DNA from 2 places in the Lysinibacillus sp. ACHW1.5 genome. Region 1 is predicted to be linked to the other one. Evidence: riboswitches for the same ligand, from Rfam matches in the RefSeq annotation. Region 1 holds a riboswitch; the other holds the start of a gene.
What was found. Region 1 has a riboswitch for preQ1 ahead of queF (preQ(1) synthase). Riboswitches for the same ligand answer to the same signal wherever they lie in the genome.
Positions count from the first base shown of each region.

Region 2: it holds a riboswitch for preQ1, as region 1 does, so the genes downstream of both, L6W14_RS02325 (QueT transporter family protein) here and queF (preQ(1) synthase) in region 1, are expected to answer to the same signal.

Region 1 is NZ_CP091777.1:4,503,902-4,519,867, reverse strand. It holds gene L6W14_RS22765 (S1C family serine protease) at 1-219, shown strand, start outside; gene L6W14_RS22760 (CxxH/CxxC protein) at 464-628, shown strand; gene rlmH (23S rRNA (pseudouridine(1915)-N(3))-methyltransferase RlmH) at 719-1,198, shown strand; gene L6W14_RS22750 (acyltransferase family protein) at 1,778-2,986, shown strand; gene L6W14_RS22745 (TetR/AcrR family transcriptional regulator) at 3,085-3,663, opposite strand; partial or broken gene L6W14_RS22740 (IS4 family transposase) at 3,840-4,183, shown strand; gene L6W14_RS22735 (transporter substrate-binding domain-containing protein) at 4,517-5,299, shown strand; gene L6W14_RS22730 (amino acid ABC transporter permease) at 5,331-5,996, shown strand; gene L6W14_RS22725 (amino acid ABC transporter ATP-binding protein) at 6,024-6,752, shown strand; gene L6W14_RS22720 (S8 family serine peptidase) at 6,952-10,731, opposite strand; PreQ1 riboswitch class I at 11,041-11,087, shown strand; gene queF (preQ(1) synthase) at 11,214-11,714, shown strand; gene queC (7-cyano-7-deazaguanine synthase QueC) at 11,819-12,478, shown strand; gene queD (6-carboxytetrahydropterin synthase QueD) at 12,482-12,952, shown strand; gene queE (7-carboxy-7-deazaguanine synthase QueE) at 12,945-13,673, shown strand; gene L6W14_RS22695 (VUT family protein) at 13,715-14,254, shown strand; gene L6W14_RS22690 (MFS transporter) at 14,360-15,550, opposite strand; gene L6W14_RS22685 (tRNA dihydrouridine synthase) at 15,752-15,966, opposite strand, start outside.
Region 2 is NZ_CP091777.1:492,014-507,979, reverse strand. It holds gene bshB2 (bacillithiol biosynthesis deacetylase BshB2) at 1-359, shown strand, start outside; gene L6W14_RS02350 (TerC family protein) at 400-1,143, opposite strand; gene ilvA (threonine ammonia-lyase IlvA) at 1,433-2,695, shown strand; gene L6W14_RS02340 (ABC transporter ATP-binding protein) at 3,173-3,967, opposite strand; gene L6W14_RS02335 (ABC transporter permease) at 3,960-4,988, opposite strand; gene L6W14_RS02330 (ABC transporter substrate-binding protein) at 5,074-6,096, opposite strand; PreQ1 riboswitch class I at 6,418-6,462, shown strand; gene L6W14_RS02325 (QueT transporter family protein) at 6,469-6,951, shown strand; T-box leader at 7,020-7,219, shown strand; gene trpB (tryptophan synthase subunit beta) at 7,278-8,441, shown strand; gene L6W14_RS02315 (long-chain fatty acid--CoA ligase) at 8,485-10,104, opposite strand; gene L6W14_RS02310 (L-threonine 3-dehydrogenase) at 10,293-11,246, opposite strand; gene L6W14_RS02305 (methyl-accepting chemotaxis protein) at 11,598-13,268, opposite strand; gene L6W14_RS02300 (FtsW/RodA/SpoVE family cell cycle protein) at 13,512-14,678, shown strand; gene L6W14_RS02295 (N-acetylglucosamine kinase) at 14,735-15,715, opposite strand; gene L6W14_RS02290 (asparaginase) at 15,728-15,966, opposite strand, start outside.

The DNA.
Region 1 (15,966 bases):
GTAACAGATGTCATGAATAACTCACCAGCCTTAAAAGCAGGGGTTCAACAATACGATGTTATTGTAGAGATGGATGGTCAAAAAATTGAAACAACCATTGATTTACGCAAGCATTTATATAATGACAAAAAAATTGGTGATAAGCTAACATTAAAAGTGTACCGTCAAGGTAAATTAGTCGAGCTATCACTAACATTAACAAACGGTAATACATTGTAAAGAATATGAAAAGCGATGGAGATCTAATCGGTCTTCATCGCTTTTTTATGAGGATGGAGAAAATACTTTTATGAAATATTGTGGATAACTAGAAAATTGTGAATACTATTTCCGCACAGCAAATCGGGAGTAAAAGGCACTTCTTCCATACCTGCTATTACTTTGTTACAATAGATTGTGGATAACATAGACTGATTTGTGAATAAGTTTGTGGAAATTTCGGAAAATAAGGAGACATCAAAAAATGGAAAAGTACAGCTGTGAAAGCCATATAGATCACGCTTTAGACATGTTTGTAGCAGAACAAAAAGTGTTCCCAATTATGGATAAAATCGAAGAGGATAAAAAGTTATCCACAAAGTGTAGCTACTGTGAACAGGCAGCAGAATATATTGTATCAAGTAAATAACTTTACACAATATATAGAAATGACATGTGGATATGTTGATAACTTTTGTGGATAATTTGTTTGTAAATGAATTGTAAAGGTGGATAACGTGTGAATATAACGATTGTATCAGTCGGCAAGCTAAAAGAAAAGTACTTAAAAATGGGGATCGATGAGTACGTAAAACGTCTTGGCGGCTATGCAAAAATGGATTTGGTTGAAGTGCCAGACGAAAAGGCACCTGAACAACTAAGTGAAGCTGAAATGGATATCGTCAAGAAAAAAGAGGGCGAACGCATCCTGGCGAAAATTAGCCCAGATGCTTACGTAATCGCCCTAGCCATCAACGGCAAAATGAAAACCTCCGAACAAATGGCTGCCGACATCGAATCCCTCATGACCTACGGCAAAAGCAAAATTGCCTTCGTCATCGGCGGCTCCCTCGGTCTGCATGATGATGTGTTAAAGCGTGCAGATGAGCAACAATCTTTTGGTAAGATGACACTTCCTCACCAGCTCATGAAGCTTGTGCTAGTCGAGCAGATTTACCGTAGTTTTAGGATTATGAAGGGGGAACCTTATCATAAATAAGGGCTTTTTGAATAAACGACTAATCATTATCAATATGATTAGTCATTTATTTTGCTTCATAATTAATAGAGAAAGCTGTATATACATCTATCTTTTTGACACGGTTTTACGCTTCCCTAGTTTCAGATTAAAAATCCTGTTGCTCCACGTATTTTGTACGGTTTTAAAATCAGGTCCCGTTTCATTTGCTATTTTCCGTAACGAATAACCCTTCTCCTAATACAAAAATTTGATAAGATGAACTTGTATTATTGTAAGTATCCTTTCCATTCCTCTTAATCGACTTTTTTTCCAATTAGAAGGGTACGGACAATGATATTTTTTTACGTTTTAAAGGACCTATAACTACTAGAATTTCCACTTACAATCTGCTCCTTTTTTATTTTTCCCTAAACATTTTATATTAATGTGAAATTCCACGTAATCAACCATATATAAATTGACCTGTAGTCATAATTAATAATCATAAAATAAATATTCTAAAATTTAATCAATAATATAATAAAATAAATATTGACCGCGAGTATAAAAAGTATTATAAATAGTTTAGAAGTTATTTCCAAAAAGGGGAAATGTGAGTTGTCTAATACACGTATACATTTTATGGATTTTTTAAAAGTGTTTCTTTCTTGCACTGTAATTGTCCACCATGCAGGTCAACCTTATGGCGGGGCAAATGGTTTTTGGTATGTACGAGATTTGGGTGTCGATTCTGACTTGGGCGTTTTTTTTGGGATAAATTCGGCCTTTAATATGAGTCTTTATTTTTTTCTTTCTGCTTATTTTATACCTCTTGCGTATAAACACAAAGGGAGTATAGGTTTTTTGAAAGATCGATTGAAGAGAATTGGTATACCTTTATTATTTGGATTTATAGTAATAATTCCTTTAATAATGTACTTTTATTATAATGAATTTCGTGGTTACCCTCACCTATCGTTATATGAATACTATAAAAATATTTATCTAGGATTTAGTGAAAAGCCATTGAATTGGGCAGGACCATCTTGGCCAGACTTAAATTTTGGCCATCTTTGGTTTATTGAACATCTTCTTATTTATTCACTGATATATCTAGTATTAATGAATCTTTTTAAAAAAATTAATTTACCAAAAATTTTAATTTCCCCAACACATAAACATATTTTTATATTTGTTATTATCATATCGTTAATCACTTTTTTAGTTCGAACAAGTTATTCGATTGATGAATGGATTGGTGTTCTAGGTTTTATCCAAATGGAGTATGCACACTTTCCTCAATATTTAGCATTTGTAGTTTTGGGAATAACAGCTGCTAATAATAACTGGATTTATCATATCCCTAAAAATGTTGGTAATTTATGGTTATTTATAGGAGTTTTATTAATTGCTTTAAATGTAATTGGGTTTGTACCACATTCAAGGGGTGGATGGGATAATAGTTCACTTATTTATACAATCTATGAGACCTTTTTATGTACAGGACTTTCAATTGGTTTAATTGAATTATTTCAACGTAAATTAAATAGAAAATCAAAATGGATTGAGGCTTTATCTAAAAATTCCTTTTGTGTTTATATTATTCATATTCCGGTTTTAATTGGAATTCAATATATTTTAATTAGTGTACCTGTTTCAGGCTATATAAAATTCGTATTAGCATCACTATTGGGGATCGTATTTAGCCATTTAATATCGTATTTTATTATTCAAAAATTACCGGTTATTAGTCTACTATTCTCTGGGACAAATCATAGACGTTCTCAAGGTTTAGTGAATAAATTTAATAAGAAGAGTATATATTAGTTCTCTGCTTGTCTCCAATTCTCTCTTTGACAACATCCCTGCGAGTTTTTATAACACAGGCTATTCTCGCAGGATTACTTTGGAAATCAACAGGATCTTTATGATGATATTCCTTTAAAGAAAACATCAAAACTCATCATAAGTTGTGTAATAAGATCATCTTCGCCACCACCAAGACACCAGTGGGTTAATACACCAATAAACATTTGAATAGTTAAGTCTGCCAGTGTTTCAGGGGATAATTTTTGTGTAAATTCCCCTGTTTCCTGTCCGTACTTAAAAATCGGAATCAATAAAGCACGAAGATTATTCATATTATCTATGTGATTATTTAAATTATTAGCACTTGAGAGAGTTGCCATTAAAGTTGCTCTTCTTAATGACCTTGTATAGTTTAAATTATGTACGATATTAATTAACGAAGAGAGTAGTTTAGGTACTACTGGACTTGTGATATTCATTAATTTTTCAGCTTCCGAATAGATTGAAAATCTTTCAAAATCTTCTATGACTGCCTCTTTTGTCGGAAAATAATTAAAAAAAGTACCCTTAGAAACTCCAGCTAATTTCACAATATCTTCAACCCTTGTCGACTCATATCCGTTTTCCGAAAATAATTTGAAGGCAGCGTTTGTTATAGCTAATTTAGTTTGTCGTTTCTTTTCTTCCCTTCCCAATTTTATTCACTCCATTTCTTGCAATAACGTTATTATTAATTCTACTATAAATAACTGTTTAAAAAGTATTATTATGAAAAACAGACAGCTATTCTTGATATGCTCCCAATTAGGTAGATAGATAAAAAAATTCATCTTATCATTACATTTAAATTTAACGAATTATCCGTAGGCGAAAATTTCGTAAAACGAAATCTGGTGTGAAGCTTCATTTACGCCTTGCCTATATGGAAAAAGGGTATTGTTATCCGGATTAAGCCGTACTGACAAATGCCATCGAAAATAACCACCATCATTTAGAAGTATTCATTGATGACAAAGAATGCATGTCCATCTTTGGCCGTGGCTACTTAGATTACGAACGGTTTAATCCAATGACAGAGGAAGGGTATTTTTCTGTTACTCGTTTGCGTTACCCGAAAATCCATCTATTTTATCCGATGAAGTGGTCGTAATTGAGACGACACAAAATCGGTCTGAAAATGTACTTTTCTTAATTAAAGTCCTCGATTCAAAAGGGATCTACGTAAAATTCAAGGAGAGAGCGTTTTATAAAGAATTAATCATCGTTGTTGCACAAGCCACAGGATATAGTAAAAAGTGGTTGATTACTACCTTTGTTTAACTACTTACGCATATATTTTAACGTAATTTCCCATTTTTTATTTCCGGCTTGGAGAGTAAAAACGACCACACTGAAATGCGAACTTTGTAGAAAAAGTACCAGGCACTATTAAAAGTGCCTGATACTTTTTTGTTTTATTGGGAGTGGATTGGGTATTAACTAGCATAAGCAAGTTATATAGCAAGAGGTATTGTAGGAATAAACGAAAGAGAAAGGAGTTATAGCAACATGTTGTTGAGTAAAAAGTTACTATTGGTCTTTAGCACAATCGTAGTCTGCTTGTTATCTGGTTGTGGAGAGAAGCAGAAGCTTGAAGATGGATCTGAACTGATCAATAAAAATCAATTTGTTTTTGCTACTTCTGGTGAATTTAAGCCATTTAGTTATATAAATGACGATCTTACAATGTCGGGCTTTGATATTGAGGTTGGAGAAGCGATTGCAAAGGAAATGGGCCTTGAGCCGGTTCAGAAACGAATCAAGTTCAAAGGGATTGTGGAAGGGGTGAAAACAGGAAGAGCGGATGCAGCCGTTGCAAGTCACACGATTAACCCGCAGCGGAGTAAACATGTTTCTTTCTCTACCCCCTATTATTATTCAGGACCGAAAATTTTCACCAGACCGGATAGTAAAATTAGGACTGTTGAAGATTTAGAGGGAAAGGAAGTAGCTGTTGCAAAAGGATCAACATATGCCGATACAGCTTCCAAGTATACAGACAACATCAAAACATATGACAGCGATATTACGGCATTAAAGGCGTTGAGTAGTGGGCGTCATGATGCAGTAATCACAGATTTTGTTACAGGAAAAACTGCTGAAAAGGAAGGTTTTAAGATTAAGGGACAGCAATTAATTAATCGCAGTGAACAAGCGATTGTGTTGCCTCAGGATAATCCAAAGCTAGTGAAGCGAGTTAATGAATCTTTGGAACAACTTCGGGAAAATGGAACATTGACTCAAATCAGTATCAAATATTTTGGTGAGGACATTACCAAAAAATCAGAATAAACCAATGCTATAAAAGAAAGGAAGTAGTACTTTGCCAAGTTTTTCGCATTTTTTTCAAATACTAATCGAAACAAAAGGTGTATTCTTTAAAGCTATGCTTTTAACATTAGAGCTGACGGTGGTTTCTATCTTACTGGGAATCATCATCGGACTAGTCTTTGCCTTATTAAAAATTTCTAATATAAAAATTTTAGAACTTATTTCAGATATATATGTCTATTTGGTTCGAGGAACACCACTGATTGTTCAAATATTTATCCTCTACTTCGGAATTAGCGGGATTTTCCTTCTTCCTGATTTTTGGGCTGCTTCACTTGCTCTAGCGCTACATAATGGAGCTTATATTTCTGAAATCCTTCGTGGAGCAATTCAGTCAGTCGATAATGGCCAATTTGAAGCAGGACGCTCGTTGGGAATGACAAAGACACTGACATTAAGAAGGATTATTCTCCCACAGGCATTCCGTAGAGCGTTGCCGCCTTTAGGCAATCAATTTATCATCAGTTTAAAAGATTCATCGTTAGCCGCATTTATCTCCATGAATGAGCTGTTTAATGTGGCGACAACACTTGGGTCGAATAATTTCGATGAAATGACCTACTTACTCATTGTAGCAGTCTACTATTTATTGCTGGTAGCGTTGATGACATTTGTAGTGAACCGAACTGAACTAAAATTAGCAGTAAGCGACAGATAGGAGCTGAAAAAATTGGACACTAAGGAAATGATTAAAATAAGTCAATTGAATAAATCGTTTGGAGACTTACATGTATTGAAAAATATCGACATGACAGTCTACGAGAGCGATGTTGTTTGTCTAATAGGATCGAGTGGGTCAGGAAAAAGCACCCTCCTTCGCTGCTTGAACTTTTTAGAAAGAAAAGATAATGGCAATATTATAATTGAGGGAAATGAAGTCAATCCACGGACAGATGATCTTAACAAGATTAGAGAAAAGGTTGGGATGGTGTTTCAAAATTTCAACTTATTCCCACATAAAACGGTTTTAGAAAATATTATTGAAGCACCTGTTATGGTAAAGGGTGTAGACAAAGAAAAAGCTATCATCAAAGCAAAACAATTACTGAAAAAAGTAGGTTTGGAGGATAAGTCGGATGTCTATCCTAGTAAACTATCAGGGGGGCAAAAGCAACGGGTGGCGATTGCTAGAGCACTTGCGATGGAACCAGACATTATGCTTTTTGATGAGCCAACATCGGCACTCGATCCTGAGCTTGTGGGAGAGGTTTTAACAACCATGAAAGATTTGGCTGAAGAAGGAATGACTATGGTTGTTGTAACCCATGAAATGGGATTCGCAAAAGAGGTAGCTGATTGGATTGTCTATATGCATGATGGGAGAATTATTGAACGCGGCACACCTGAACAATTTTTCAATCATCCAAAAGAGGAGAGAACACGAGAATTTTTAACTGCGACAATGCTTAAATAAAACTAAAAGGTTCTGAATGGTAAGGTTTGGATCTCTTATGGGTTTGCATTAAATATATGATTACTAGATAAAGCTTGTACAGAAAAACTGCACATAGACTCGTTACAGCCAACCTTATCATGAGTAAGTGAAATTTAAATAGCAAAAGGAGAAATTGCAAAGCGCAATTTCTCTTTTTGCTGGAACGGTACTTGTTTAATTATAACTCAACTTCGGTAACTTCATTATTACCATTACCATTGCCATTGCCGTTGCCATTGCCATTGCCATTGCCATTGCCATTGCCGTTGCCGTTGCCATTGCCATTGCCGTTGCCATTGCCGTTGCCATTGCCATTGCCATTGCCATTGCCATTGCCGTTACCATTGCCCGGCTTTTCAACTAATACATCAAATGTTAATGTGTGGTCACCATACGTTGCTGTAATTGTCGTAGTACCTTGACCTTTACCTTTTACAGCCCCTGCTTTTACAGTAGCTATTTTATCATTTGCTACTTCGTAGGTTGCAAGCGTAGTAACATCTTTTTCTGTTGTTCTACCCTCAAAAGTAGTTACTTCAGTAATCTTAACCATAACCTCTTTACCTATTCTAGTTTCAACCTGAGCTTGGTCAATTTCTAGTGTTACGATTGGTGTTTCTACAACAGGTGCTTTTACTGTAACATTTACCGTAACTTCATGATCACCATATGAAATAGTAATCGTAGTCGTGCCCTCACCTATAGCAGTTACTAATCCATTTGCTATTGTTGCAACATTTTCATCTCCCACAACATAAGTAGCTTTTGAAGTTACATCTTCCTCTGTTGCTTCACCTTCTGGAGGAGTAGTTGTCTCTGTTACTGTAAGTTGTGCAGATTCCCCAGCTGTTAGGTCTAGCTCAGTTGGATTGACAGAAAGTGTTACTTTTGGTTCAACTACATCTTTTTCAAATATTAATGCTTCACCAACATTCCCTGCAGCGTCTTGAATTTTTACTGATACAGCATTAGTTTCTGTTGTTACTGGGAATGTGAAGCTACCGTCTTGATTTAATTCAAAAGGAACTGGCGCTTGTATTTCGCCATTCACAGTCGCAATATAGGAAGCTTTTAATTTATCATTTAAATTGTAGTTTAAACCATATAAATATAACTCTTCATTGTAGTCGATATACTTATCTGTTACCTTTCCTGTAGCGACACCTTCAGCTACTGAACCAGTAATTTCTGGTTTAGTTGTTTTCACGATAATTGGTCCAACATAATCGGAAACTACCCCTGATGCCGCAAGACCAGTAAAGTCAATAGTATAGAGACCATCTGGAATTGTTGTGGCAGGTTCTGTTCCCCATGGTTTGTATTGCCCAGCGATATTCAGCGTATAAGAGCCTTTTCCTAGCGCAGTACCTGCATGTAGATAACCGATGTAGCCATCACCATATTCTCCACCTTGAGGATTCATAATATCCCATAGCTCGATATAGTTAGTTGTTACATCGCCAGTTAATGTAAATGAAAGTACAGCTGAATCCTTCACGCCATCTCCATTAAAGGATAGATCTGTTTCTGTAATCTTTAAATCTTTAATTTCAGTTACTGCCTCGCTTCCAAAGTCAGCTGCGAATGGCAATGAAATTTCTGTAGCACCACCGCTGATGTGAATATACCCCAGTATTTCCGAGCCGTTTGGAGCTGTAGCTTGTGAAGCCGTTAATGTAAGATTTAACACTTGCTCACCAACTAGATTAAATGTTGGCTGGTCGACTGTAACAGTTGCATCACCAAATGATTTTGTCACATCAATTGATACATTATAATTACCGCCGTTCCCCTTTATATCTTTTACTAAAACTTGTTTTGTTACGGAAATATCCTGGTCTTTAAGTGATTGTGGACCAAAAGTAACTGTCCCTTTTAAGTTTTCTGAAACAGCTCCTGTTCCATCTAAAATTGCACTATCCAATGCATAGGCAAGAATTTCTGGATGTGCTGCAGCATAAGCATTTACACGACCTGCACCTTGAGAGAACACATCGTATTTTGTTTTATCTAAAACCTTTGCTGTATTAGAAAGCGCCACTTTTATGTCGAACGCATTCCAATCAGGATTTGCTTGTTTAAGTAATGCAACAATACCTGTAATATGCGGTGTTGCCATAGAAGTTCCTGTTTTACGATCATATGCCTCTGCGTAATCAGCATCAGGGAAATCCTTTTTATACATTGGAATCGTTGACATAATGTTTGTTCCAGGTGCACTTACATCTGGTTTAATATCAAAGTTTGGCGTAGATGGGCCACGGGAACTTGAATCGTTTACTTCATCTCCCAGTGTCTTTGTAGAAGTAAATTGACTAAAGCTAACTTTTCCAGTTCCACCGGCTAATGCAGCACGAATTGCATTGCCATCCGTTTGGGACATATCAAATGTTGGTAGAAAAGCAAAAGAATCACCCAGGAATGTACCTGAAATATTAGGTGCATTTGTTCCACCAGCAAAGTTATGAATAATTGTGGCGACTGCTCCATTTGCCTTTGCATTCGCAATTTTATCAACAAATGCGATACTGCCACGAGAGATTAATGCCACTTTACCTTCTACATCGATTCCCTCATAGTCTTTTACTTCTCCGTTTCCAGGAATAGCAACTAGGTCAAATTCTCCTTGAAGCTGTGTTGCTAAATCCCTTCCAAAAGTTGTTCCCATTAATGGGAGCTGTTTTGTTAAGTTGTAGTCACCAACTGTAACATTCACTTCACCGTTATACATTGTTTCTGGATTTGTTGTGTTACCCACAGCAATTCCTAAACGAGCGGTTGCAGGCGTGCCCATTGTTCCTCGATTTGGGCCGGAGTTCCCTGTTGCAATTACTCCGATTGTTCCAGCCATCATTGCATTATTAATAGCAAATGAACCAGCGTCCGTTTCAGAGTTAGCCCCCCCACCAAGAGAAAGGTTGATTATGTCCATTTTTTCTGTGACAGCCGTTTCAATTGCTTTAACAATACCAGATGTAGCCCCACTTCCATATGCACCAAGAACACGGTAAGCATAAAGGTCTACTTTTGGAGCAATTCCTTTAATGCCGAAATTGTTAGCTCCAATTGCTGCAATAGTTCCAGCAACATGAGTACCGTGAGAAGTATAGAACGAGCTTCCCTTTTCATTAAATTCAGGTGTTCCAGCAGGACGCTCAGAAGGCAAGGTTTCCGATGCATCGTCATCTGCCCGAGGCTTTGTGTAAGTTGATGAATTTGGAATGAAGTTTTTCCCACCCTTGTAAATTCCGGCGAACTCAGGGTGATCTGTGTCAATACCAGTATCTAATACTGCTACCTTTATACCTTGTCCTTCAATTCCTTCATTCCAAAGCTGTTCGATGCCGAGGAAAGAAATACTTGTATTCATTTGAGCCTCTAATTGATCTTCCTTAATCAGTTCTGATGATTTCATTGTATTATCTTCAGATGCGTAAACAATTGCATCAGGTTCAATTAATGTTATTCCTTCTATTGAAAGCAGCTTTGGGAGATCATTTGCTTTCACAGTTGCTGCAAAACCGTTTAAAACAGTATCAAATGTGTAGCCTTGAGTCATTTGAACATTTTTAGTAGCTAATTCTTTCTTAACTTGTGCTTGTTGAGATTTTACATTTGATCGAACTTCATTTGCTCGCGCATTAGAGAACTTTTGGCCTTTCAATTGGCTCATTCCTTGCTCTAGTGCCACAGGCTTTTCAGATAAATGTACGATGACTGCAACTTCTTGATTGCCTGATACATTTTGTAAGCTTTCGTGAAGAGTTGGACCATCTTTAGACAAGCTTAGCTGTTCAGCGATAGCCGCCTTTAATTGAAATATACTTTCACTTTGGCTATCCTGCTTGAATGGCTTCGAATCTTCAGCATTAGCACTCGATAATGGAACCAATAGAAAAAGCACCATAACGAAAGCTATCATACTACTTAAAAACTTCGTAAACTTAAACTTTTTCAAATCTCATTTCTCCCTCCGCTCTTAATTATCACACTTTTCAGTTTAATGTGATATTTCCAATTTATCACAGGTGAGATAATTCGAATATCGGAATATTGAAAAATCTCAAAATATTGATAATTAGTATTACTTTGTCAAAAATGGATTAATTCTATTTTCCTAGTAATTTAATAAAAAAGTAGAACTTTCAAATGAGTATAGACTTACAGTAATTCGTACTTTTTATCATTTAAGAGTTTTATAAAAAATCTATTTGACGTCCTGTATTATTTTTTGTACGATATTGAAGAAAAGAATGCCCGGACTAGAACGGGAGAGGTTCATAGCTGATACCCTCTATAAAAAACTATGGAAACATGACAATATGCCATGTCCATATCGGACGTGGCTTTTTTTTATCTGTTTACTTATGTTTTAAATAGAATGATTGGTGATGCCTCTCTTGAAAAGTGTTGGGAAACATTTTACAAGGAGGTTTTTTTATGTCTGGCAGAAGTCATGAAGAAGGATTAAAGGATTTGACCCTATTAGGTAATCAAGGTACAAAGTATTCCTATGATTATGCACCTGAGGTATTAGAGGCAGTGGATAATCTTCATGCTAATCGAGATTATTTTGTTAAGTTTAATTGCCCAGAGTTTACTAGTTTATGTCCGCTTACAAATCAGCCGGATTTTGCTACGATGTACATTTCATATATCCCAGATAAAAAAATTGTTGAAAGTAAATCTCTAAAGTTGTATTTATTCAGTTTTAGAAATCACGGCGATTTCCATGAAGATTGCGTGAATATCATTATGAATGATTTAATTGCATTACTTGATCCAAGATATATAGAGGTTTGGGGGAAATTTACTCCACGTGGGGGTATCTCGATTGATCCATGGTGTAACTATGGGAAGCCAGGAACTAAATACGAAGAAATCGCCAATTATCGTTTAATGAACCACGATCTTAACCCAGAAAAAATTGATAATCGATAAATGAAGCAAGACAGAGGTTTTTAGCTACCCTCTTAAAAAAACTAAGAAGAAAGCAGCACTTTTTCTTAGAGTGCTGTTTTTTCGATATAAGGGAGTTTTTATAGATGAAAAAGGAAAAAGCAATTGTAGTATTTAGTGGAGGTCAGGACAGCACAACTTGTTTGTTCTGGGCAAAAGAACGCTTTGAAGAGATTGAGGCAGTAACTTTCGATTATGGTCAAAGGCACCGTCTTGAAATTGACTGTGCGAAGGTGATAACAGAGGAGCTTGGTATCAAGCATCACATACTTGATATGTCTCTCCTGAATCAACTTGCTCCGAATGCATTGACACGACAAGACATAAAGGTGAAGGACGGAGAAAATGGTGAGCTCCCATCGACTTTTGTGCCTGGCCGCAATCTCCTTTTTCTTTCATTTGCGGGCGTTTTAGCGAGCCAAGTAGGGGCAAAGCATATTGTAACAGGTGTTTGTGAAACTGATTTTAGTGGCTATCCGGATTGCCGAGATGTCTTTATTAAATCCTTAAATGTAACGTTAAATTTATCGATGGATGATTCCTTTGTGATTGATACACCCTTGATGTGGCTGAATAAGGCACAAACATGGGAATTAGCTGATCAGCTTGGGGCACTTGAGTTTGTACGACAAAGAACGTTGACTTGCTATAACGGTGTTATAGCAGATGGATGTGGTGAATGCCCAGCATGTAAATTACGAAATAAAGGGCTTGATGAGTATTTAAGTTATAGGAAGGAGTCTTAAGGCATGTCAGATTTTAAAATCGTTGAGAGACTCCAGAGAATTGATGTGGATATTCAAAGAAATCAATTGAAATATCATGCAAAGCGTGTTCTCATAAGCAAAGAATTTACCTTCGATGCTGCCCATCATCTACATCATTATGAAGGGAAATGTAAAAATCTACACGGGCATACCTATCGAGTCATATTAGGACTGAGTGGCTACACTGATGAACGTGGTTTGATGATCGATTTCGGCGATATAAAAGAAATATGGAAACAAAAAATAGAGATTCATTTGGATCACCGTTATTTAAATGAAACGCTTCCACTCATGAATACGACGGCAGAGAATATTGTTGTTTGGATTTACGAAAAGTTGACTGAGGCCTTGCGTGATGAAGGATATAACGGTGTACGTGTAGAGTTTATCAGGCTTTACGAGACTCCAACAAGCTATGCAGAAGCTAGAAGGGAGTGGATGGAAGTTGAGTAAAGTACCTGTTATCGAGATTTTTGGGCCAACGATTCAAGGAGAGGGTATGATCGTTGGCCAGAAGACAATGTTTGTAAGAACTGCGGGCTGCGATTATTCCTGTTCTTGGTGTGATTCATCGTTTACGTGGGATGGCAGTGGAAAGCACCTTATTGTCCAAATGACAGCGGAAGAGATTTGGTCTGAGCTGAAGCGGCTTGGAGGCAATGGTTTTTCATTTGTTACGATTTCAGGGGGTAATCCTGCACTCAATCCGAATCTAGCAGAGCTTATTGCCATTTTAAAAGAAAATGATATACAAATTGGGGTGGAAACACAGGGGAGTAGGTGGCAAAAATGGATGTATGAGGTTGATGAACTGACAATTTCACCAAAACCACCTAGCTCTGGGATGACCACAGATTACTCGGTGCTTTCTTATATCTTCGAAAAACTTGAATATCGAAACAATAATCACCATGTATCCCTTAAAATAGTCGTTTTTAATCAAGAGGATTACGATTATGCTAAACAAATTCACCATCGATATCCCATGATTCCCTTTTATCTTCAAGTCGGTAATGATAATCTCACGACAACTGATGATTCACTATTAATAATGCATTTATTGGATAAATATCGTGCACTAATTGATAGAGTAATGAAGGATGAGGATTTAAGAGATGTTAAGGTACTGCCACAGTTACATGCCCTTGTTTGGGGAAATAAAAGAGGCGTGTAGGGTACTCTTACAAAAATTAAATTTACTTGAGGAGTAATAGTTTGAGAATATTATTTTATTTATTATCTATTGTTATTGCTAATGTGGTAACGGCAGCATTTGCACCATTCCATTTTGGTATGTTTATTGTCCCAATGGGAACGCTTTTAATTGGGGCAACCTTTATTTTTCGGGATCTAGTACAAAATAAATATGGTAGAAAAAAGACGTATTTATTTATTATTACAGCTTTAATTTTATCAGCTGTGGTGTCATTCCTACTAGGTGATACACTTTTAATTGTAGTAGCCTCAGCACTATCATTTGTTGTCGCTGAAACGGCTGATACTGAAATTTATACTCGATTAAAATTACCAATGGCTTGGCGTGTGTTCTACAGTGGTATTGTTGGAGGATTTCTAGATTCTGCAATTTTCGTAGTAATCGGCTTAAGTCCACTTGGTGCCAATATATTGCCATGGGAAGCGGTACCTGCCGCCATTTTGGGGCAAATTATTGTGAAGACAATTATACAAATGATTGGTGCAATTATTTTAAATAAAATTGGTCCAATGAAAGGGGAATATATTATTTCAGAATAATTATTCCTTATTATGAAGATACGGATTACATGTAAGCAGACCCATTCGCTTTATTCGAATGGGTCTGTTTGATTTATATTCTTTCTAAGGTACCTCTTGCATTTTTTATGCTGTTTTCTTTTGTTTAAGGTCTAAATGATAACTAAAGAAAGTTAGTAGACTTGCACTGACGGCAACTATACCACCGACCCATGTGACATTCATCAAATTTCCTTGATGATATACAATGCCGCCTAATGCAGACCCAAAAGCGATGCCTACGTTACTTGCCACGGGCATAAGAGAAGCAGCGAGTCCTTTAGCATCTGGTTTATAAATTTCGGCCAAATCTATTAAATAAAGTTGAGTAGATGTTGTTAAGAGGATGGCCATTAGTGACATTAGTCCGATGTTCGCTAATCCTAAAATAAAATGGTTTGTTGTCCAAAATAAGCTTGTCAATACAATAGCTTGTGCGAGAAAGACAAACCGAAGTCGGCCGATGGCATTGTGAGTGGCAATTTTACCGGCAAGAATGTTGCTGAAAATCGAAAGAAAGCCGTAGCCGAATAAGATTAAACTTATAGAATTATTTGGTGCACCCATTCCCTTTAAAATAGGAACAAGGTACGTAAAGACTGCATAGGTTGCACCAAACCCGAGAGCAGGAATGAAAAAGGCAATTAAAATTCGAGGCTGAATCATTAAAGAAAATTGATCCCGTATTGAGCTTCGTACTTGGCTGAGTCGAGTAGGTAAGACAAAAAAAGATGCCGCAAACGCCAACCCTCCGAGAAGAGTGGTTAACATAAAAGTGGCATTCCAGCCGTACCATTCAGCGATTACAATTCCAATGGGTACTCCAACTACATTGGCCAGTGTAAAACCACCGAAAACAAATGATATAGCAAGGCCGCGTTTATTAATCGGCATGGTTTCGCTTGCAACAATCATGGCTAGAGAGATCAATACACCTGTTACAATCGCGGTCATAACTCGAAGTATAAGGAGCATAATATAGCTCGTTGAAATTACACACAGAGCATTTAAGGCAATGAAGGAACCTATCAAAAACAACATCCATTTACGCTTTGGAAAATGGCTTGTTGCTGACATCACGAGTGGTGTAGCGATGGCAAATGTGATGGCGAACGCAGAAACGAGTGTGCCTGCTTTTGCATTTGTCATATGAAGGCTTGAAGAAATTTCAGTTAAGATCCCAACAATAACAAATTCGCTTGTCCCGAGAACAAATGTTAATAATGCAAGTGTTAAGATAAGTAACCAATGTTGTTTGGATAACTGTGTATGATGCATAAATACCTCTTTCTTTGATGAATATAACGGTGTTACTTAGTAGACACACAATTTAAACATCATATCATAAAATGTTTTTATGAGAAATTAGATTAGTTTTCCCTATATGCTAGTGTTTGTTTTAGACAATTCTCCTCTAAAGAAGGATTTGATTACAAGTAAAAGCAAATAAAAAGGAGAGTGGCGATAGCCAATCTCCTCTTATTTTTTCTCCTTTAGTTCGTGGGCAATATACGTAGCTAGTAATTCACGGACTTCATCCGTAGAATGTGCACCCAGTAATTGAACTCTCAATTGACTAGCCCCTTTGAAGCCACGTACATATATTTTAAAGAAACGTTGTAATGCTTTAAATGAACGTGTTTCGAATTCCTTGGAATAGTGGTCATGAAGATTAAGGTGTAAGTATAGTAAAT
Region 2 (15,966 bases), 540 kb from region 1:
AACTAATGCCTTCTTTAATTTTCACATTTTTACCTGGCTTTGCTGTTCACCCAGACCATGAAGCAACAGCACGGGCTGTAGTTGAAGCTGTACGTCGTATGCCAAAGGCTGCTCGTCCACAAATATTCGGTTGTGCCTTCGCCAATGATACGATTGAAAAAAATGGTGAACCACATGTGGTCTATGATATTCGGGAAATGCGAATGGACAAATTAAAAGCATTACAAGCCCATGCGTCTCAGACTGGTTGGATGATGCAGGAGACTGAAAAGCGTATTGATGACGGCGAACCAATGAGCGAGAGCTGGCTTAATGTTGAAAAGTTCTATATTGTTGACCCAGATAAATATGTAAAATAAGTAAAGTACTGTTCTCATTTTGGAGAACAGTACTTTTTAATTAGGCAGCTCTTACCCTCTTCATCATATGCACAATGATCGTGATGAAAAAAGCAATCACTAAGAAAAGAAAGAATAAATAATGAGGGATGTGGATATTGAAAACACTTACTAACATTTTTAAGCCGATGACACCTATAATTATGAAGGCTGTTGCTTCAAGCTCTGGTATTTTTTCAATGATGATTAAAAAAACACCTGCAATCGTCCTCATCATTAATATGCCTAACATCCCTCCAATTAAAAGCACCCAGACCTGATCTGATATCGCAAACGCAGCAAAGATTGAGTCAATTGAAAAAGCAATATCCATTAGCTCAACAGAAATGACAGTTGCCCAAAACGTGCCGAAAAGACGCACCATCCATCCTGACCTCTTTACCTCTTTTACACTATCCTCATTCCCTATGTGAAGGAAATGAGCTACACAAAGCCAACCTAAATACAAAGCACCTAATACTTTAATAAACCAAAATTCTACTAGATAAACACCTATGCCAATAAATAAAAATCTAAAAAAATAGGCACCTAGCATACCATACATTAATGCCCGTTTTCGCTGTTTATCTGGTAAATGTTTCACTAGTACCGCTAATACCAGTGCATTATCTGCCGACAGCAAACCTTCTATAATAATTAATGAGGATATTAGTCCCCAGGAGACAGGGTCCATTAGTACTTCTTGCCACATCGCCAAATCAAAAAACTTCCAATATGTTGATAAAATCCCTTGAATGATTTCCACTACATACCCTCCTACTTGTCCTAAGCTAATCTAGTATATGCTTGACCATTTTTGTTATGAGAGTCGTATTTTTTAGATTTGAAACAACAGATTTTCTCCCCTTAAATTGAGCTAATTCTAGGTCTGAGACATTGCTTCTTTATAAAATAATTAGCTATATCAAGATAAAACGCTTACATCATAAAATAGACACGGAAAATTTAGAATTTACTAAAAATTAATCACAAAAAGCAAATAAAGTGTGCTATCATAGATAAATGTTTTAAACGTATAACGGAGGATGAATACTATGGAAGTTGCTGATACTAGAACCGTGCAAGTGGAGAATGTCCTGATTGCACATCATTTTTTAAAAGATGTAGTTGTGCACACACCACTACAAAAAAACGACTATTTATCCGAGAAATACGGAGCTAATATTTATATTAAACGCGAAGATTTACAGCATGTACGCTCATTCAAGCTTCGTGGTGCCTATTATAAAATTAAAAAAATCGAGGATGAAGCGCGCAATGCTGGGGTTGTCTGTGCAAGTGCAGGCAATCATGCACAAGGTGTAGCTTATGCCTGTGCCCAATTAAAAATTCAAGCAAGCATTTTTATGCCACAAACAACGCCGAAGCAAAAAATAGACCAAGTACGTATGTTTGGTCGTGAATATGTGGAAATTATTTTAGCAGGAGATACATTCGATGATTCTGCTGAAAGCGCGTTGAGCTATTGTGAAGAGCATGGTAAAATCTTCATTCATCCATTTGATGATTTTGATGTCATTGCTGGTCAAGGAACGGTAGCGGTAGAAATTATGAATGATATGGAGGAGCCAATCGACTACGTATTCGGAAGTATTGGCGGTGGTGGCTTAATGTCAGGCGTGTCTGCCTACATTAAAAATCTCTCTCCTACTAGTAAAATTATTGGTGTGGAGCCTGCTGGTGCTGGTAGTATGAAGGCTGCCTTTGCTGAAGGTGGCGCAGTTGCTCTTGATTGGATTGATAAATTCGTTGATGGTGCTGCAGTAAAATGCGTCGGTCATCATACTTATGATGTTTGCCGTCGCTATTTAGATGATATTGTTCTTGTACCTGAAGGCAAGGTATGTACGACCATTCTAGATCTATATAATAAACATGCGATTATCGCTGAGCCTGCAGGAGCATTATCAGTGGCAGCTCTTGATTTTTATAAAGAAGAAATTAAAGGTAAGTCAGTCGTTGTCATCATCAGTGGTGGGAATAATGACATTGGACGAATGCAGGAGATTAAAGAAAAGTCACTTATACACGAAGGCTTACTTTACTACTTCATCGTCAGCTTCCCTCAGCGTGCCGGAGCATTACGTCAATTCCTCACTAGTGTACTTGGACCAAACGATGACATTACTACCTTTGAATATACCAAGAAAAATAATAAAGAAAGTGGCCCTGCACTAGTCGGCATTGAGTTAGGTGATCGTGCTGAATATGAAGGACTACTTGCCCGAATGGATGAATTCGGCTTCAAATACAAAGAAGTAAACAACGATATTCAACTATTTGGCTTACTCGTTTAAAATCAAGAGCCTCACTTCTCTGAAAGTGAGGCTTTTTTATGTGATAAAATTTATCAATCGTTTTATTTCCCTAAATAAAAATTATTAAAACTAGTTGATGTTGAAAAAACAATATCGTCTGCGGAAAGAGACATTCTGGCAAGGCGAGGGATCGATATCTGTTCCGCCAGCGTCCAGGTGGCATCTGATGAGCCGCTAAATCCCCTAAGAGCTGACTCCTCTCCAATCAACCCATTTGAAACTGTGTCCTTTCATTTTCTATCATACTAACACTGTGGAAAAACGATGTGTGACAACGCCCCTCCATAAAGAGTAGTGAGGACCTTTGCTAAATTGATGAGCTGGATTGGAGGGCTACTTGACTCCCATGAGATAGAACGGAATCCCACTTAAGAAATCAAGTATTTTCACCATTCATAAAAATACTTTTCTAACACTATAAAAAAACGCCCATACAAGTGTATGAGCGTTTCGATATTAACCTAATAGAGCACGGTCTGAATTCATTTTTTCCCCACGAATACGTTCAAACTCGGACATTAAATCAGGGATTGTTAATTCATGTTTGCGATCTTCACCAACTTCTAAAATGATTTGGCCTTTATCCATCATAATAAGACGATTCCCTAAGTCTAATGCTTGCTGCATATTGTGCGTTACCATTAATGTGGTTAAATTATCTTTTTCCACTAAGTATTTCGTAATACGGGTAATTAATTCTGCACGTGATGGATCAAGTGCAGCTGTATGCTCATCTAGCAATAAAATAGATGGCTTTGTGAAGGTAGCCATTAAGAGCGACAAAGCTTGACGTTCCCCACCTGAAAGTAAACCTACCTTAGCAGAAAGACGATTCTCAAGATTCAAACCAAGCATCGCTAGCGATTCTTTAAAAAATTCACGACGCTTTTTGTCCACACCATTGCGTAGCCCTCTATGTTTATTTCGAGAGTATGCTAATGCTAGATTTTCTTCAATTGTCATCGTAGGTGCAGTTCCTGCCATTGGGTCCTGGAAGACACGCCCAATGTATTGAGAGCGTTTATATTCAGGCAAACTTGTCACATCATTACCATCAATCAATACTGTACCGAAATCGGGTGTTAAAGCACCTGAAATCATATTCATCATCGTTGATTTACCTGCACCATTACTACCTATAATTGTCACAAAATCACCGGGCTTTAAATGTAGGTTGATCTCCGCAAGTGCAATCTTCTCATCAGGTGTTCCTTCATTAAATACCTTATTAATACCATGTAATTTAAGCAAGGCCGTTACCTCCCTGCTCTACTTTTTTTACTTGTGAAAGTTCTGCAGCACGTTTAGCTTTACGTTTACGTTCTTTACTCTTATTAATAAATTGCGGTAAGATCAGCGCCAAAATAACGATGATCGCTGTAATTAATTTCATGTCTCCTGAATCAAGGAAATCTACACGTAATGCTAAAGCTAATATAATACGATAAATGATGGCTCCTGCAATAACTGCAAACGTTGTACGGATAATAGTTTTAGTCCCAAAAATAGCTTCACCAATAATAACGGATGCGAGACCGATCACAATCATACCAATCCCCATACTAACATCAGAGAACTTCGAATATTGTGCGATTAAAGCTCCAGAAAATGCGACAAGCGCATTGGAAAGACCTAGCCCCAAAATGATAAGTGTATCTGTATTTGCAGAGAAGCTGCGAATCATTCGTTTATTATCACCAGTTGCTCGGATAGCTAGCCCAACTTCTGTCTTTAAGAACCAGTCTGCTATTAACTTAATTAAAATCGTGATGATTAATACAACAATCAGCACACTCCATGTACCTGGTACATGCTGAAAGCCTATGCTTTTTAATAGGTTATTGATAGCATCATCGATCCCTAAATTACTCCAAAAAGATTGAAACTTTGAAAAGATTGTTTCAGAGTTTAGTAGTGGAATATTCGGGCGACCTATCGTATTTTCTGCAGTTAACCCCATGATACGTAGATTAATTGAATATAAAGCAATCATCATTAAAATTCCTGATAAAAGCGGGTTAATCTTTCCTTTCGTGTGAAGAATTCCTGTCATACATCCAGCAATAAATCCAGCAACAATTGCCACTAAAGTCGCTAAGATTGGGTGGTAGCCAAGCAAAACCATTGTTGCTGCAGTTGCCGCCCCTGTTACAAAGCTTCCATCAACCGTTAAATCCGGAAAATCTAACACCCGAAATGTTAAATATACACCAAGTGCCATAATTGCATAGATGATTCCTTGCTCCACTGCGCCAAATAATGCTAAAAACATCGTTGAATCATCTCCTAAATCTCTTTATTATTTATATCGCTTGTAAAATGAAGATAAAGCGGGGATAGTTCTCCCCCGCTTCGTTTTACTGTTCTAGAATTTCTGCACCCCAAGAATCTTTCATTTCGATGCCTAAATCATCCGCTACTTTTTTATTGATTAATAGTTTCAGATTTTGAGGATATTGTGCTGGTGTATCAGCAGGTGTTGCTTCACCTTTTAAAATTTTCACAGCCATTTGACCTGCTTCATAACCGATATCGAAATATTCAAATCCATAAGCCGCTAAACCACCACGTGCCACAGAATCTAATTCTCCTACGATTAATGGTAATTTATTCGTATTGGCAACATCAATTACCGATTCTAAAGCAGAAACTACTGTGTTATCAGTAATAATATAGAAAGCATCTACTTTACCAATTAGAGATTCTGTCGCTTGCTTTACATCTGCTGAAGTGGATGCTGATGCTTCTACCACCGTTAAACCTTGTTCATCCATAACCTTTTTCACTTCTGAAACTTGGGCAACTGAGTTTTGCTCACCCGCATTGTAGACCATCCCTACTTTTTTCGCACCAAGGTCTTTTAAGAATGCTACTGTTTTAGAAATCGTTTCAGGATGTAGATCAATTGTGCCTGTAATATTTTTCCCTGGCTTCTCCATTGAGTCGATTAGCTGTGCACCAACAGCATCTGTAACCGATGTAAAAATAATTGGAATATCACTTGTTGCTGTTGCAGCTGCTTGTGCAGAAGGTGTAGAGTTAGCAAAAATTAAATCTACGTTTGCACTCACTAGATTGTTAGCAATCGTTGTGTTAAGGCTGTTATCTCCCTGTGCAATTTGTGGATCGTATTCAACTTTTAAGCCAGCATCTTCAATTGCTTTTTTAAAGCCTTCCGTTGCTGCGTTTAACGATGGATGCTCAACAATTTGAGTAATCCCGATTTTATATGTTTTATCGTCTGCATTTCCGCTCTCACTTGCATTGTTTTTTTCATTTCCTTTTGAATCTGCTGTACCTGAGCCACCGCTACCACAAGCAGCAAGAAGCAACACTAATCCAAAAAGAAGGAATGACAACTTCTTTACATTGCTTTTCACAAATAATCCCCCCGATTATATTCTCGAATATCTATCGCACTTTATCCAAACAAAGTGTGAATGTATCGCTATATTATCGTTATTATCGAGCTCCGTCAACAACATTATGAATGTTCTGACTTTTAAAAGTGACAAAATATTTTAGTTTTTCATTTAATTTGGCGCTTTAAACCGCTAAACTACGCTGTTTTAGTTAATCGATTTCTTTTTTCAACATAGTAAAAAATATTTATGACAATTTTGCGACGATAGGACATTATAGACAAAGTCTGACATTTGACTTCTACTAGATATCTATAATAGAATATTTACTTGTGTGAAAGCACCGTGGTTCGTAACCATCCCACGAAAAAAAACTAAGGAGAAATGAATATGAAAATAAAATTTTTAGCAGCAAGTGGTATCATTGCAGCTCTATATATAGCTGTAACCATGCTTGTTGCCCCATTTGGTTTTACAGAGGTACAGTTCCGAGTATCTGAGATGTTTAACCATTTAGTGGCCTTTAATCCACGCTTTGCCGTAGGGATTATTATTGGTGTATTGATTTCTAATCTCTTTTCACCACTTGGCATTTACGATTTAGTGTTTGGTGTAGGTCATTCAATGATTACTCTTGGCCTGTTTATTTTAATCTGTAAATTTGTCAAAAATATTTGGGCACGTTTAATTATTAATACATTGCTCTTTACATGTACTATGTTTATCATTGCCTTTGAGCTGAACTTGGCTTTAGAGTTGCCATTTTTCTGGACTTGGCTAACCGTCGCGGCGGGTGAATTTGTTGTATTAGCTGTAGGTGCACCGATTATGTATGTATTAAACAAACGCCTTGACTTTAAAAATTTGATTTAACTGACGGATCTTTTTAGATTCGTCTTTTTTCTTGACACTATTCTGAAAATACTCTACAATTCTTTCTAATAAATGCAAGGAAGAAGAGTAGTAGCAAGCATTGTTACTTTTAGAGAGCTGGTGGTTGGTGCAAACCAGTAGTACAGACTTGTGAATGGACTTCAGAGCAGCCTTATCAAATGTAAGGCCGTTTCGCTCCCCGTTACCGGAGCAGGAAAGCGCGCAAAAATTGCGAATGAAGGTGGCACCACGGTTACTCGTCCTTTTTATGAGGGATTGGAGTGGCTTTTTTTTTGGAAAAATTAGCATAGAGGAGTCGAGTTAAGATGAGTACAGTAGTAGAAAAAAAGGGATATTTCGGTGAATTTGGTGGAAGCTTTGTTCCAAAGGAGCTTCAAAATGTTTTAAATAGACTAGATGAGAATTTTCAAAAGTATAAAGAGGATGATGATTTTAAGCAAGAATTAGATTACTATTTCCGTGAATATGTCGGTCGTAAATCCCCTCTTTATTTTGCAGAGAATTTAACAAAGCAATTAGGTGGCGCAAAAATCTATTTAAAACGTGAAGACCTTAACCACACAGGCTCCCATAAAATCAATAATGTATTAGGACAAATTTTACTAGCTAAACGTATGGGAGCAAATCGCGTGATTGCCGAAACAGGGGCAGGTCAACATGGTGTAGCAACAGCTACAGCGTGTGCCATGTTTGGAATGGATTGCACGATTTATATGGGCTTGGAAGATACAAAACGTCAGGCATTGAACGTATTTCGCATGGAACTTCTCGGCGCGAAAGTTGTAGCTGTCGATAAAGGGCAAGGCCGCTTAAAGGATGCAGTAGATGAGGCATTCGCTGACTTAGTAGAAAACTATGAAACAACCTTCTATTTATTAGGCTCAGCAGTTGGACCACATCCCTTCCCATCAATGGTTAAACATTTTCAATCAGTGATTAGCCGCGAAAGTCGTGAACAGATATTAGAAAAGGAAGGAAAGCTGCCGACAGCTGTTCTTGCCTGTGTAGGAGGCGGTAGTAATGCCATTGGGGCATTTGCTGATTATATTGCAGACGAAGATGTTCGTCTTATTGGAATAGAGCCAGACAAAGCTGCTACCTTAAACGAAGGAACACCAGGAGAGCTACACGGCTTCAAATGTTTAGTACTTCAGGACGCAGAAGGTAACCCACTCCCTACCTATTCAATAGCAGCTGGTTTAGATTATCCAGGTGCGGGACCTGAGCATAGCCATTTGAAAACAATCGGCCGTGCTGAGTATGTGACCGTGACAAATGAAGAGGTTTTAGATGCCTTCCAAGTACTTTCTAAGGTTGAAGGTATTATTCCTGCTCTTGAAAGCTCACATGCAGTCGCACATGCTCTAAAATTAGCACCAACTTTATCATCTGGGGAAAGCATTATTATTAATATCTCTGGTCGTGGCGATAAAGACGTTGAACAAGTCTTCCATATGCTAACTAAATAACTCAAAAAAGAGCGACTTCCATTTACGGAAATCGCTCTTTTACCTATACCAATGATTTAGGATAAATTTCTGCTACATTATCTCGCAGCTTCGCTTTCAGGAATTTTCCGACAGATGTCTTTGGAATTTCTTCTAGAAAGACGACTGCATCTGGTACCCACCACTTGGCAAATTGATTTTCTAAAAAAGCAAGAAGCTCTGGTTCAGTTACTGATTGTCCCTCTTTCAATACAACGCAAGCTAATGGACGCTCCTGCCATTTAGCATGGGGCATGGCAATGACAGCCGCTTCTAAAACGGCATCATGAGTCATCAGCGCATTTTCCAAATCAACAGAGGAAATCCATTCCCCACCTGATTTAATAAGATCCTTCGTACGGTCCGTAATTTTAATAAAGCCATCTGCTGTTCGTACAGCAATATCACCAGTATATAACCAACCATCTCGATAGGCATCTGCTGTTCGCTCATCACGATAGTATTCGTTGGAAATCCATGGGCCTTTTAAACGTAATTCCCCCATTGTTTCGCCATCCCAAGGTACCTCCCCCGCCTCATTAATAATACTAGATTCGATACCTGCCATTGTCATCCCTTGCATCGCTCGAGCTTCAATACGCTTTTCAATCGGCCAATCTTCCATCCATGACATATAATTAGACAATGCCACGATTGGTGTAGTTTCCGTCATGCCGTAGACAACAATATAAGGAATCCCATATTTTTCTTCAAATGTCCGAATGAGTCGAGTTGGTGAAGCCGATCCACCACAGCATATCGCTCTTAAAGAACTAATATCTCGTTCTTTCTTTTCCTGCTCCTGTAGGGCACCTATCCAAATGGTTGGAACACCAGCAGTTAATGTAACCTTTTCTTGTTCGATTAAATCCATTATTAATGCTGAAGTAAATTGTGGACCTGGTAGAACTTGTGTAGCACCCACATTGACACTAGCAAAAGGCAAGCCCCATGCATTTGCATGAAACATGGGTACAATCGGCATCACGACATCTCTTTCCGCAATTCCCATAGAGTCAGACATACTCAGCATGATACTGTGTAATACTAAACCCCGATGGGAATAGACAACCCCCTTTGGATTCCCTGTTGTGGCGCTTGTATAGCACATACCGGCAGGTGCTTCTTCATCAATATCCTCTGGAAATTGAAATTCTTCATCAGCAGTAGCTAATATGTCCTCATAGGATAAAACATTTTGTAATGTAGTCTTTGGCAAAGCTGGTTCATCCGTCATAATGATATAATGTTTCACTGTATCAAGTTTTGGCGCAATATTTTCAATGATCGGTAATAAATCTACATCTACCATTAAAATCTCATCTTCTGCATGATTAATAATATAGATCAAATGCTCTTCTGATAAACGAATATTTACCATGTGTAAGATTGCCCCTGAGCAAGGCACAGCAAAATAAGCTTCTAAATGTCGATGCTGATTCCACGCAAAGGAGCCGACTTTTGTTCCTCTTGTCATCCCAAGCTTCGTAAGGGCATCTGCTAAACGACGCGTTCTTTTTGCCCACTGCCCATATGTTAAACGATGTATTTTGTGTGGGCTTGTCCGTGAAATAATTGATTTTCTTGCAAAATAGCTCTCTGCTCGTTTAAAAAAACTAGTTAAAACTAATGGTGCTTGCATCATAAAACCCATCATCCCTTCATTTGTGAATTTCCCCTTGTGAAATTATCATAGTATCAATTTAACTGAATACTATTAATATTCCGAATATTATTATATTTTAATTTCATAATTTAATCTATATATTCCAATAATTTTCTTTTAAATATAAAAAAACGGATGAAGTCTAGTCTTCACCCGTTGCCTATCTATTATGAAATTGCTTTTTTATGCAGTTTAATTTTCAATTTTTCTAACATATCTACCGTCATTTTAGCTAAATCATATTCTGCTTTGAAGCCCCATTCTTTTTGAGCCGCTTCAATATTTAAAGAGTTTGGCCAGCTATCTGCAATGGCCTGACGAACAGGATCTACCTGATAGCTCATTGTAAAATTTGGTAAGTGTTTCTTGATTTCAGCCGCGATTTGCGAAGGTTCGAAGCTCATGGCTGTAATATTAAAAGCATTGCGATGAACAAGCTTACTACCGTCTGCTTCCATTAAATCTACAATAGCTTGTAAGGCATCTGGCATGTACATCATATCCATAAATGTACCTTCCTGAATATACGATGTATATTTGCCTTGTTCGATGGCTTCATAGAAAATTTCTACTGCATAATCTGTTGTACCACCACCTGGAGGTGTTACATAAGAAATTAGCCCTGGGAAGCGTACTCCGCGTGTATCAACACCAAAACGATTGAAGTAATAATCGCATAATAACTCACCCGCTACCTTATTTACCCCATACATAGTTGTTGGTCTTTGCAAAGTATCCTGTGGTGTATCTTCCTTAGGTGTAGACGGACCAAACGCACCAATTGAGCTTGGCGTGAAAAATTGCATATTTAACTCACGTGAAACTTCTAACGCATTCATTAATCCACCCATATTTAAATTCCAAGCTAACAATGGATTTCTCTCTGCTGTAGCTGATAATAATGCTGCTAAATGCATCATCGTATCTGCACCGAAGTCCTTTGCTAAATCATGCATTCTTTGTCCATCTGTCACGTCCAATATTTCAAATGGGCCCTTAGTATGTTCAAGCTTTCTAATGTCTGTAGCAAGTATATTGTCCTCTCCATAAATACCACGAAGTTTTTCTACTAGCTCAGAACCAATTTGACCAAGTGCTCCAGTAACAATAATCTTTTTCATTTCCCAAAACCTCCACATGTGAACAATTGTACTTTCTGAAAGTACAAAAATATATTAATAAACATTGATTTAATAACACTTTCAATGAAATTCATTATAATGTGTTCGTTTTGAAAATACAACAATTATATTAACAATATTCCTTACAAAGAACATACAATCCCTTATTCACAGTATATGAGGTCATGAAAAATATTGTGCTACAAAAATATACAAAACACATTTGTACACCTCAAAAACACAAAACTTTTGCACTTTCATAAGCTAGTTTTGTAACCATGCAAAAAAAGAATCTTCTTTGCTATTTTTTGCAAAGAAGACCCTTTTCGAATATTATTCTTTAATATTAAATTATATCGAAAAACGTTTGACAGCTATTTGCAAAACTTTTGATACTTTGCGCAATTCCTTAATATAATTATGGAACTGTTGCTGAGCTGTTAATTGATCAGCTGTTAACGTAGCTACATGCTTAGTAGACACGGCATTCGTATCAGATAAGGCTGTCAGCATACCTGCATCCTCACTTACCTTCTTCGTGTGATTGGCAATCTCTTGAACCGTAGCAGATACTTCCATAATATAAGGCTTAATAGTATGTACTTTTTCTAAAATTTGATCAAAACTTGACGCAGTTTGTCCTGTAACAGCTACACCTTTTTCAGTCGCCACTAAAACGCCTTCCATCATTTGTACCGCATAACTCGAATCTAAATGGATGTTCTGTACAATGGATGTAATCGTTTGTGTCGATTGAACAGTTTGCTCTGCAAGCTTACGAACCTCATTAGCCACTACTGCAAAGCCTTTACCATGCTCTCCTGCTCTAGCGGCTTCAATTGACGCGTTTAAAGCTAATAAATTTGTTTGCGCTGTTATTCTTTCTATTACTTCAATCATTTGATCTATCGATGCAGCTCGCTCTACTAAATTAAAGATAGCTGTATTAGATTTTTCAACCGCCTGCTTAATAGCTTGCATTTGCGTTAAATTAGCCTGTACAATTTCAGTTCCGCTTTCTGCATCTCTGGCCGTTTTTTGTGCAAAACTTTCTACAACCTGAACCTTTTCTAAAATAACCTGTACATCATTTAAAACTTCCTCTAAGGAAGCCGTATTCGAAGCTAATTTACTAGAAGAAGCAGACGTTGACTCTGAAATAGATTGTACATCCTTCGCTATTTTTAATGTCGTTGTTGATGATTGCTCAGAGGATTTCTGCAATTTCCCAGTCATTTCTTCTACTTCATAGGCACTGTCTGTCACAGTATGGAGTAGTCGTTTCACCTCTGTTACCATTTGATTGTAAGACAGAACTACTTCACCAAGCTCATCATGAGCTACATAGCTTGCATTGGCAGTGAAATCACCTTGTTCTGCACGTTTTAATAACGACTTTAGTTGACGGGTTGGCACATTGACTGCCTTCGTTGCGATAAAACCGATAAGGATAACAAGCAAGACAACCGCTAAGCATACACCACCTAGTAACAAGTAGCCAAATTGCACATCTTTCTGATAAGCCTGCTGTTGATCTTTTGCTCGTTGAACCAAATAATTTTGCGTATCTTCTAATAATGCATGACTCTCCTGACTAATTGGTAAAAATGTTTGCACATAAAACTGATCTAGCTCACCATGGTTCAATTGCTTAAAATTCTCAATGGCTTCTTCCTGCTTCTTAAGCAATGACTTATACTTCTTAATTTGATGACTCATCTTTTTATCAATTTCTTGGCTATCTAGATGCTCTAAAGGCTGGGCCATGTTTTGTAAAATGGCTGTCATTTCTTTATCGTCACCCTTCGAATCTACTATAAAATCCAATCGACGCTGTGATTCTTCTAGCTCATTTAGCCATCCAATTGGGACAAGTCCCTGTGTGTAACTCTCACTTGCATGCCACGACATTTTCCTTAAATAATCTACACTGAATACACCTAGCAATACATTCGATAATACACAAACAATCATGAGTACAAGTAACTTGTCCTTCACCTTAATGAAACGGAAAAAATGCATGATCCTTGGCTCCTCCTCCAACTCTTACCAATAATGATAGTATAGAGATATAAAGCCAGTGTTATATTTTTGTAAATTTTAATCGAAATATTAAGAATTTATACCCATCATTTAGTTTTATTTAGGTAATTTAACTCGCTAAATTAGCCAGATTGTTGCTACTTATTCATACTACTTTTAGGAAAACATTCGCAACCTTCCATACATTGTCAGCGTTCCTAATAGAGAATGGAGGTGTTACATTTGACGCAATTCAAGAAGTTAGATTGGAGTTTAGTAATAAGTCTTCTTTTACTCGGCGCTATTAGTTGCCTTTTTGTCCATTCTAGTAGTGTAAATTTTGAACAGTATTCAAGTTCCTTTATTATCAAACAGTTTTTATTTTATGTCATCGGATTCACCATCATGTTTGGAATTTCCTTGCTTGATATTGAACAATTGAAAAAGATTGGATGGCCATTTTACTTCCTAATAGTTGCTTTAACGGCTGGTCTTATTGTTGCACCTGAAAGCATTGCTCGAACGATCAATCAGGCAAAATCATGGTATCAGATCCCGTTTTTAGGTTCTCTCCAACCATCGGAATTTTTAAAATTCGCTTTTTTAATAGTTGTGAGTAAGGTCATTATTGCTCATCAAGAGAAAAATGTTCGCCCCTCTTATCTAGCAGATTTTTGGTTACTTATAAAAATCGGGCTAATTGTCCTTCCTCCTACGCTACTTGTTTATAGACAACCCGATACAGGTATGGTCATGCTGTATATGGCAATGATTTTACCAATGATTTTCTTTTCAGGTATTCATAGAAAGCTTCTTGCCATATTTACGGCCGTTCCTCTAGTTATCATCAGTACGATGGTAGTGCTCTATGTCAGATTTAATGAATTTTTTACAGAGAAGGTTTTAGGTGCTCTCTCAGGACATCAGATTTCTAGAATTTATGGATGGCTTCAGCCTTATGAATATACAGATTCTTCTTTTCAAGTACGCCAAGGCTTTATGGCTATCGGATCAGGAGAATTTGTGGGCAAGGGCTATCTACATAACAATGTCTATGTACCAGAAAAACATACCGATTTTATATTCTCTACTATTGCGGAAGAGCTAGGTTTTATTGGAGGAGCATTTGTAATAGCACTACTATTTTTTGTTATCTATCGTATTGTTGTTATTACGGTAGTAGCGCGAGACCCCTTTATGACTTTAATGGGGGCAGGTATTTCAAGCTTACTAGCCTTTCAAATTACTCAAAATATAGGCATGACCATTGGACTTTTACCTGTCACAGGTGTCACCCTACCCTTTTTAAGCTATGGCGGAAGTTCGTTATTATCCAATTTTATGCTTATCGGAATCGTCATGATCATTCATAATTCATATAAGGGGTATATGTTTAAAGTAGGAGACTGACAAAATGCAAGTAGAGACATGTACATGCTTTTCTCTACTTGCAAAGTTAAGGGGTATTAACTCGTTAAAAACTTCTTCATACTTGCATTATATTGATCAATAAATAGCTTTGCTTCATTATATGGTAATTTTAAAGCAGCTAAAGCGGCACCACCTACCGGTAAGCTATAAGCACCCACGAAGTGATACTGATTACTACTCTTTTTATCTATAGCGATTAATTTTTTAGTAAATAGCTCCAATTCATTAAAAACGCCACCAGCTAGCACTACTTTGACTTGCTTATGTGCAAACGGGTTTTTATTATAACAAGCGTCTATACTTTGATAAAAAACATGGCACACTTGATCAATAATCGTATTGGCTTCTCCATCACCACGTTTAGCACATTCAATTGCAACCTTACTTAAAGGAGATATGGTATCCCTCGGATGTCCTTCACCATATACCACTTCAATTATCTGCGGAACGGATTGTAATCGAAAATATTCTAATACCGCTGCTGTTAGAAGCGTTTCAGGACCTCTTTTATCGAATGCTTTAAATACCGCTTTTAATGTGCGAATGCCAATATCATAGCCACTGCCCTCATCATCAAAAATATAACCCCATCCTGCTGTACGTTCAATTCTTCCAGATGCATCTATACTGAGTGTAATCGCACCCGTACCAGAAATTTGTACAATGCCTGGCTGCCCCAAGGTTCCTGCATACAGCGCGTTCATTCCATCATTCGATAGTGATAGTTGACAGCCTTTCGGTAAAAGCGAGGTTAATAATGCATAGGTAATTTTCTCATTATTATTTTCTGTTACACCAGACAGGCCCGCATGGCACTTTGTAATGTGTTGAAATTCGTGAGGCTGTTGTCTTTTTAAATCATTTATTAATTCTGTTATCGTCTCTGTAAAATGCTCGAAGCTCATGGATGTGGGATTACTTTTGCCTGTTTCAGCTAGCGCCATAATTTGCCCATGACATGTTGAGATTGTTGCAATCGTTTTCGTTCCACCACCATCTATTGCCAAAACATGCAAGTGCCTTCACCTCTATACAATTTTAATTGTAGATACAATTTCTCCTACCTCTATCCCTGCATCATTATGCACAAATGCAGGAGACAATGCTTTAATACGCTCAATTGTTTCTTGATTTTTATACTGCATTTGTTCCAATACAGAAGCAATTACATTCGGCCATGGACTTTCTGAACCATTCATAATTTTCAAGGCGAAACTTACTCCTTCATTTCTAAGAGCAAAACAGTATACGCCCTGTGCTCCGCCCT